DNA from 2 places in the Amycolatopsis tolypomycina genome. Region 1 is predicted to be linked to the other one. Evidence: riboswitches for the same ligand, from Rfam matches in the RefSeq annotation. Region 1 holds a riboswitch; the other holds the start of a gene.
The links. A riboswitch is a leader RNA that binds a small molecule or an ion and turns the genes downstream of it on or off. The one in region 1 is predicted to bind cobalamin.

Region 1 (4,408 bases):
GGTGGCACCGGCCGCGGGCGGCCGTGGTCGTCGACCGCCACCAGGACCAGGTAGGCCGAGGCCACGTGGACCGGGGGCACCGAACTGTCCCAGCGGTCGGCGGTGGCGCGCACGCCGATCTCCATCGACGTCGAGCCGGCCCAGTTGACCTGGGCGTGCAGGTGCAGCACGTCCCCGACCCGGACCGGCACCCGGAACACCATCTCGTCGACCGACGCGGTCACGGACGCGCCCTCGGAATGCCGGGCCGAGACGACCCCGGCCAGCGAATCGACCAGCTTCATCAGCACCCCGCCGTGCACCGTGCCCATGAGGTTCGTGTCGTGGTCGTCCATGATCTGCGAGAGCGTCAGCCGCGACGCCGACGTCGGCTTCCCCGTCACGCGAGCCCCGCCCGGACCTCGCGCACGGCCGCGACCAGGTTCCGCAGCGCCGGTTCGACCTCGGCGTAGCCGCGGGTCTTCAGCCCGCAGTCCGGGTTGACCCACAACCGGTCCGCGGGCACCGTGCCGGCGGCGGCGTGCAGCAGTTCGCCGATCTCCCCGGCGTCCGGGACGCGCGGGGAATGGATGTCGTACACGCCCGGCCCGATGCCGCGGCCGAACCCGGCCAGCCCGGCCAGCACCTCCATCTTCGAGCGGGCCGCTTCGATGCTGGTGACGTCGGCGTCCAGGGCGTCGATCGCGGGCAGGATCTCGCCGAACTCGGAGTAGCACAGGTGCGTGTGGATCTGCGTGGACCCGGCGGCGCCCGAGGTCGCCAGCCGGAACGCCGAGACGGCCCAGCGCAGGTAGTCCTCGTGGCCGGACCGGCGCAGCGGCAGCAGTTCCCGCAGGGCCGGTTCGTCGACCTGGATGATCCGGATGCCGGCCGCCTCGAGGTCGCGGACCTCGTCGCGGACGGCGAGCGCGACCTGCCGGGCCGTGTCGGCGAGCGGCTGGTCGTCGCGGACGAACGACCACGCGAGGATCGTCACCGGGCCGGTGAGCATGCCCTTGACCGGCTTCGGCGTCAGGCTCTGGGCGTGGCGGGCCCAGTGCACCGTCATCGGGGCCGGGCGCGAGACGTCGCCGTAGAGGATCGGCGGGCGGACGCAGCGCGAGCCGTAGGACTGCACCCAGCCGTGCTCGGTCGCGGCGAACCCGGCCAGCCGCTCGGCGAAGTACTGCACCATGTCGTTGCGCTCGGGTTCGCCGTGCACCAGCACGTCGAGCCCGAGCTCCTCCTGCAGCCGCACCACGCGCTCGATCTCCGCGCGCATCGCCGCCTCGTACGCGGCGGCGCCGAGCGTGCCCGCCTTGTGCGCGGCACGGGCCTTGCGGACCTCGGTGGTCTGCGGGAACGACCCGATCGTCGTGGTCGGCAGCGGCGGCAGCCCGAGCGCGGCCTGCTGCGCTTCCGCGCGCTCGGCGTGCGGCGGCCGGACGGCGTCGTCGGGACGCAGGGCCGCGAGCCGGGCGCGGACGTGTTCGTCGGCCAGCTCGGTCGCCGCCGCCCGGTCCGCGACCGCCTGCCGCGCACCGGAAAGGTCGACGTCTTCGCCGCGCAGCGCCCGGCCGAGCAGCACGACCTCGTCGACCTTCTGCCGGGCGAAGGCGAGCCAGCCCGCCAGCCGCGGCAGCCCGGTTTCGCGCTCGACGTCGTAGGGCACGTGCAGCAGCGAGCACGACGTCGACACGCTGACGGACTTCGCCACGCCGAGCAGGGTCGCGGCCCGGCCGAGCGCGCGCTGCGGGTCCGTGCGCCAGACGTTCCGGCCGTCGACGACCCCGGCCAGCACCTCCTTGTCCCGCAACGCCGGTTCGGCCGCGACGGCGTCCACGAACGACTCGTCGCTGACCAGGTCGACGGCCAGTGCTTCGATCGGCGCGCGAGCCAGCACGCCAAGCCCGCGCCCGAGGTGGCCGAAGTAGCCGGCGACCAGGATCTTCGGCCGCCCGGTCTCCTTGCCGAGCCAGTGGTAGGCGCGGATCAGGGCGTTCAGCTCGGCCTCGGTGCGGTCCCCGGCGAACGCGGGCTCGTCGAGCTGCACCCACCCGGCGCCCGCGGCGCGCAGCCGGCGCAGCAGGTCGACGTACCGCGGCAGCAGGGTGTCGAGCAGGTCCAGCGGGCGGAATCCCGCGGTCGTGGACTTCGCCAGCAGCAGGAACGTCACCGGCCCGACCAGCACCGGCCGGGTCTCGATGCCGAGCGCTTTCGCCTCCAGGTATTCGTCGAGCGGTTTGGTCCCGGCCAGGGTGAAGGTCGTGTCCGGGCCGAGCTCCGGGACGAGGTAGTGGTAGTTCGTGTCGAACCACTTCGTCATCTCCAGCGCCGGAGCGCCCTGGGCACCACGCGCGGCGGCGAAGCAGGTGTCCAGCGGCGACGGCCCGGTGAACCTCTCCGGCAGGGCGCCGAACAGCGCCGCGGTGTCGAGGACGTGGTCGTAGTGCGAGAACGTGTTGGACGGGACGGAGTCCAGCCCGGCCGCCACCAGCGTGCGCCAGGTGCGTTCCCGCAGGTCACGGCCGGTTTCCAGCAGCTCGTCCTGGTCGATCCGGTGCGCCCAGTAGCGTTCCAGGGCACGCTTGAGTTCCCGGTCCGGGCCGATCCGGGGGTAGCCCAGCACCGTGGTGCCGATCTCGGTCACAGCTCTCTCCTCGCGAGCTCGTTCCACCGAGTCCGAGCACGCGAGAAAGCCGCGTTTCGGTCGTGCCCATCCCGCGAGGCCCGGACTCGCGCACGCCGTCGGCGCGCGCACCACGGGCAGGTCTTCGGACTCGTGGGCGCCGAGCTCAGGTCTACCGGCCGTCGCTTCCCGGACTGCGTGTCCAGTGCTTGACCACTCGCGTGGTGACGGCTTTCGTTCCCACATACCGCTGCGGGGCAGTCCCGGATTCACACCGGGTTCCCTGTTGCCTCGCCCACGCGCGTCACCGCGCCCGGGCGAACCAGTGGCGTCCGCCAGCTTAGCCGTTCGTGATCACCGTGTCGCGAAGGTCCATTTCCGCCGAATCGAGGACCGCTCCTGTCCGCTTCCGGTGGCAGGGTGGGCAAGGTCAGCCCGACGACGACCGACGGAGAACCCCGATGAGCCGACACGTCCAGGTCACTTTCGACGCCCACGACCCGCGAGCCCTTTCGGTTTTCTGGCGTGAGGTGCTGGACTACGTCCACCCCGCACCGCCCGGCGTCGAGCTGCCCGAGGGCGCCGACCCCCTGGCCGCGTGGGACGAGTTCCTCGAGCGGGTCGGCGTGCCGGCGGACCAGCGCAACCGCAGCTCCGCCGTCGAAGACCCCGACGGTCGGGGACCGCGCCTGTTCTTCCAGCAGGTGCCGGAGGACAAGACCACGAAGAACCGGGTCCACCTCGACGTCCGGGCCGCCCCGGGCCTGCTGGGCGCGGAGCGGATGGCGGCGCTGGAGGCGGAGTGCGAACGGCTGCTCGCCCTCGGCGCGACCCGGGTGCGCCGCTTCGAGCCCGAACCCCCGCTCAGTGCCGGGTTCATCGTGATGACCGACCCCGAGGGCAACGAGTTCTGCCTGGATTGACGGCGACGCCGACCGGACCAGCCGACGGCCGTGTCGGCTGGTCCGGGCTTCGGGAATCCGGCGTGCCGGCTACCGGGTCAGGTGCAACTCGGGTAGAAGTACATGACACTGCGGGTTTGCCGCCCGTAGCCGCCGTCCGCCGTGATGCCGTGGTAACGCTGGACGGTCTTCAGTGCGTTGTAGGTATTGCCCCCGAAATCGCCGTCCGGACCGTTCGGGCCGACGTACAGGCCGTAGCAGTAGGTCAAGGACACCTGCAGGGCCCACACCCCGTCACTGTTGTTGCCCCGGAGCATCCAGCAATTCGTCACGCCGGATCTGGTCGACGGAAGAAGGCCTTCCGAGTTGGACACGTAGGTCGTGCACTGCGGGTCCGCCGCGCTCGCCGGGGCCGCGTTGACCAGCATTCCCGCGAGTATGGCGCCGACCGCGAGCAGCGCTGCGATGCACTTTTTGCCGAAACCGAAACGAGCCATCGATCCTCCTCATTGTTTTTGATTTCTTCCCGTCGGGCGACGCGTGCAGAGGACTTCCACCCGAGAACAGCGTTCGGCCACGGCGTCGTCGTGCGTCGCGACGATGATGGTTTTGCCGGACTCGTTGAGTTTCCCCAGCAGGTCGAGGATGACCTCGCGGTTCTCGGCGTCGAGGGAGCCTGTCGGCTCGTCGGCCAGGACGATGTCACACGGCTTCAGCAACAGCCGGGCCACGGCGACGCGCTGCTGCTCGCCGCCGGACAACGAGAAGACCCTGCGGTCTCCCGCTCCTGGCATCCCCACCCGCGCGAGCGCCTGGGCGATGCGTTCCCGCTTCGGGGTTCCGCGCTCCGCATAGGTGAGTGCGACACGGAGGTTGTGGGCCACCGACTCGTTGTCGA
Region 2 (4,408 bases), 870 kb from region 1:
CCAAACTGGAACCGGTCGCCTGATGCTCACCACGTCCCTCGCCCCCGAGGTCGCCACCGTCGGCCTGGCCATCGGCCTGCTGCTGTCGCTGGTCTGCTACCTGACGACGAACCTGTCGCCCGGCGGCATGATCACGCCGGGCTGGATCGCGCTGACCATGGTGGAGGACTACCGCCGCGCGGCGATCATCGTGCTGATGACGGCGCTGACGTTCGGCGGCACGAAGGTGCTGCAGCGCGTGGTGATCCTCTACGGCAAGCGGCTGTTCGCCGCGGTCGTGCTGCTCGGGGTCGTGCTGCAGACGACGTTGCTGCTCGTGCTGCAGGCCGACTTCCCGCTCCTGTTCGTGCACCAGACCCTCGGGTTCGTCGTGCCCGGCCTGGTCGCCTACCAGCTGGTGCGGCAGAAGCCGGTGGCCACGATGCTCGCCACCGGCGGCGTCAGCCTGGCCTGCTACGCGGTCCTGATCAGCGGTGTGCTGGTCGGGCTGGTCCCGGTGGTGTGAGGTGACGATGCGCAGGGCGGTCCGGATCGGCGTGCTGGCCGCGGTCATCGGCGTGTCCGGCGCGGCCGCGTTGTACGTGGCGCGCGGCCAGGAGCAGGAGATCACGGCGATCTCGGCGTCGGCCGCCCCGACCGGCGCGGCGGTCACCGGCGGGTACACCTACGAGCGGCTCGACAAGCCGGCCCGGACGGTGGTCCGCGACGCGGCGGGCGCCCAGCTCGCGTCCTTCACCGACGGCTCCCGCACGGTGCTGCTGACCGGCCGGTCGCGGACGTTCACCGAGCCGAAGTTCACCAAGGTCAGCGTCACCTCGACGGCCTGGATCCGGCTCGCCCCGCAGCCGTGGCAGGCCGGCGCGGAGAAGGAGAAGTGGTTCACCGACTGGCTGCCGAAGGCGGTCGGCGACACCGACCCGGACGTCCTGGCCATCGCCCTGCAGTACACCGACGGCGCGGCCGACCAGATCGCGAAGAAGCTGCGGGTCGGCGGGGACGCCAACTTCGGCCCGGACAGCGCCGAGGGGCGGCTCGAGAAGTCAGATTTCTACGACTACCTGGGCATCGGCTGGGACTTCCCGGGTGGGGTCCACGAGGCGGCGGAGCCGGCCCGGGCGCGGTCGCTGGACTGTTCCGGGTTCGTGCGGATGGTCTACGGCTACCGGTCGGGCTACCCGCTGCTGGGCACGAACACGAAGGGCTCTGGCCTGCCGCGTCGCGCGTGGGCGATGTCGGAGCTGGGGCCGGGCACCGAGGTCGTCCGCGACGAGAAGAAGCAGGCGACGGACTTCAGCACGCTCCAACCGGGTGACGTGCTGTTCTTCAACCTGGAGCCGAACCTGGGGCCGCAGGTGTCGCACACCGGCATCTACCTGGGCATCGACAGCGACGGGCACCACCGCGTGCTGTCCAGCCGGAAGGTCGCCAACGGGCCGACGTTCGGCGACGCCGGCGGGGTGTCGCTGATCGACGGGTCCGGCACGTACGCCAAGGCGTTCCGCGCGGCCAAGCGGCTCTGAGGCGCGCCCGACGTCACCTTGACGCCGCCTGCGTCCGCACCGGAGAGTGGGTGCGATACCCACGCGTCGGCAGGTGGAGGAACCCGGTGAGAGTCCGGGGCGGTCCCGCCACTGTCACCGGAGAGACTGCTCTCCGGGAGCCAGGAACTCCGGCCGGCGCGCCCGTCTACCCGGGGCGCGGACCCCGAGGAGGAACCTCGTGATCCTGCTTCTGTCCACTTCGGACACCGACCTGCTCAGCGCCCGCTCCGCCGAGGGCCCGTACCGGCTGGCGAACCCGTCGCGGATCGACGTCGCCGAGCTGCCGGGCCTGCTCGACGGCGTGCGCATCGTGGTCGTCCGCATCCTCGGCACCCCGCGGACGTGGCAGGACGGCCTCGACACGCTGCGGGCGTCCGGCGCGCACGTCGTCGTCCTGGGCGGGGAGCAGACCCCGGACGCCGAGCTGATGAAGCTCTCGACCGTGCCGATCGGCATCGCCGCGGAGGCCCACGCCTACCTCGCGCAGGGCGGCCCGGCGAACCTGACCCAGCTGCACCGGTTCCTCTCCGACACGCTCCTGCTCACCGGCGACGGCTTCGAGCCGCCCGCGGCGCAGCCCGCGTGGGGCGTGCTCGAACGTCCTTCGCGCGGTGACGGCCCGGTCATCGGGATCCTCTACTACCGGGCGCACCACCTGTCCGGGAACACGGCGTTCGTGCACGCCCTCGCCGACGAGATCGAGGCCGCGGGCGGGCGCGCGTTGCCGATCTACTGCGCTTCGCTGCGGACGCGCGAGCCGGAGATGATGGCCGAGCTGGCTTCCGTGGACGCCCTGCTGGTCACCGTGCTCGCGGCCGGCGGCACGCGGCCGTCCGAGGCAGGCGCCGGCGGAAACGACGAGGCCTGGGACGTCGCCGAGATGGCCGCCCTCGACGTCCCGATCCTGCAGGCGCTGTGCCTGACCAGCGACCGCGAGACGTGGGCGGCCAACGACGACGGCCTCTCGCCGCTCGACGCCGGCAACCAGATGGCCGTGCCGGAGTTCGACGGGCGGCTGATCACGGTGCCGTTCTCGTTCAAGGAGCTCGACGAAGACGGCCTCCCCCGGTACGTGCCGGACGCCGAGCGCGCGTCCCGCGTCGCCCGCATCGCGCTGGCGCACGCGCGGCTGCGGCACACGCCGCCTTCGCAGCGTCGCATCGCGCTGATGCTGTCCGCGTACCCGACGAAGCACTCTCGCGTCGGCAACGCGGTCGGGCTGGACACGCCCGCGTCGGCGATCGAGCTGCTGCGGCGGATGCGCGCGGTGGGCTACGACCTGGGGCCGGACGCGTTCCCCGGCGTCGACCCGACCGGCACCGACCAGCCCGACGGCGACGCCCTGATCCACGCCCTGATCGCCGCGGGTGGCCAGGACCCGGAGTGGCTGACCGAGGAACAGCTCGCCGGGAACCCGATCCGCGTCCCCGCCGAGCGCTACCGGCAGTGGTTCGACGCTCTCCCGGCCGACCTGCGTGAGGGCGTCGAAGAACACTGGGGCCCGGCGCCGGGCGAGCTGTACGTCGACAACGGCGACATCGTGCTGGCGTCCCTGCAGAGCGGCAACGTGATCATCATGATCCAGCCGCCGCGCGGGTTCGGCGAGAACCCGGTCGCGATCTACCACAACCCGGACCTGCCGCCGAGCCACCACTACCTGGCCGCCTACCGGTGGCTGGAAGAGGAGTTCGGCGCGCACGCCGTCGTCCACCTGGGCAAGCACGGGTCCCTCGAATGGCTGCCGGGCAAGACAGCGGGGCTTTCGGCGTCGTGCGCGCCGGACGCCGTGCTCGGGAACCTGCCGCTGGTCTACCCGTTCCTGATCAACGACCCGGGCGAGGGCGCGCAGGCGAAGCGGCGGGCGCACGCGACGATCGTCGACCACCTGATCCCGCCGATGGCGCGCGCGGAGTCCTACGGCGACATGGCGCGGCTGGAGCAGCTGCTCGACGAGCACGCGAACATCGCGGCGATGGACCCGGCGAAGCTGCCGGCCGTGCGCCAGCAGATCTGGACGCTGATCCAGGCCGCGAAGCTCGACCACGACCTCGGCGTCGAAGAACGGCCGCACGACGCGGAGTTCGACGACTTCCTGCTGCACATCGACGGCTGGCTGTGCGAGGTCAAGGACGCCCAGATCCGCGACGGGCTGCACGTCCTGGGCGCGGCGCCGGTCGGCGAAGCGCGCGTCAACCTGGTGCTGGCGATGCTGCGGGCGTCGCAGATGTGGGGCGGCAAGCAGGGCGCGGTGCCGGGCCTGCGGTCGGCGCTGGGGCTCAAGGAAGACGCCCCGATGTCCGAAGTGGACGCGGTCGAGAAGACGGCCCGCGAGCTCGTCCAGACGATGGAGATGCGGGGCTGGGACGCGACGGCGGTCGCGTCGGTCGCCCCGGACCCGCAGGTCGCGAAGGTGCTTTCCTTCGCGGCCGAGGAAATCGTGCCCCGGCTCGCGGGGACGTCCGCCGAGCTGGACGCGGTGCTGCACGCGCTCGACGGCGGCTACATCCCGGCCGGGCCCAGCGGGTCGCCGCTGCGCGGGCTGATCAACGTGCTGCCGACCGGCCGGAACTTCTACACGGTCGACCCGAAGGCGATCCCGAGCCGGCTCGCCTGGGAAACCGGGCAGGCCCTCGCCGATTCACTTCTTCGCCGGTACCGCGAGGACACCGGCGACTGGCCCCGGTCGGTCGGGCTGTCGGTGTGGGGCACGTCGGCGATGCGGACGTCCGGCGACGACGCGGCGGAAGTGCTGGCGCTGCTGGGCGTCCAGCCGGTGTGGGACGAGGCTTCGCGGCGCGTCACGGGCATCGAGGCGATCCCCCTTGCCGAGCTGGGCCGGCCCCGGATCGACGTCACGGTCCGGATCA

Region 2: another riboswitch for cobalamin. It lies ahead of cobN (cobaltochelatase subunit CobN); the one in region 1 lies ahead of metE (5-methyltetrahydropteroyltriglutamate--homocysteine S-methyltransferase).

Annotation. Positions count from the first base shown of each region.
Region 1 covers NZ_FNSO01000004.1:5,423,125-5,427,532, forward strand. The annotation lists gene BLW76_RS34335 (acyl-CoA thioesterase) at 1-383, opposite strand, end outside; gene metE (5-methyltetrahydropteroyltriglutamate--homocysteine S-methyltransferase) at 380-2,629, opposite strand; cobalamin riboswitch at 2,728-2,950, opposite strand; gene BLW76_RS34345 (VOC family protein) at 3,070-3,531, shown strand; gene BLW76_RS34350 (peptidoglycan-binding domain-containing protein) at 3,609-4,007, opposite strand; gene BLW76_RS34355 (ABC transporter ATP-binding protein) at 4,017-4,408, opposite strand, start outside.
Region 2 covers NZ_FNSO01000004.1:6,291,040-6,295,447, forward strand. The annotation lists gene pgsB (poly-gamma-glutamate synthase PgsB) at 1-23, shown strand, start outside; gene BLW76_RS38415 (poly-gamma-glutamate biosynthesis protein PgsC/CapC) at 23-505, shown strand; gene BLW76_RS38420 (NlpC/P60 family protein) at 513-1,520, shown strand; cobalamin riboswitch at 1,552-1,692, shown strand; gene cobN (cobaltochelatase subunit CobN) at 1,720-4,408, shown strand, end outside.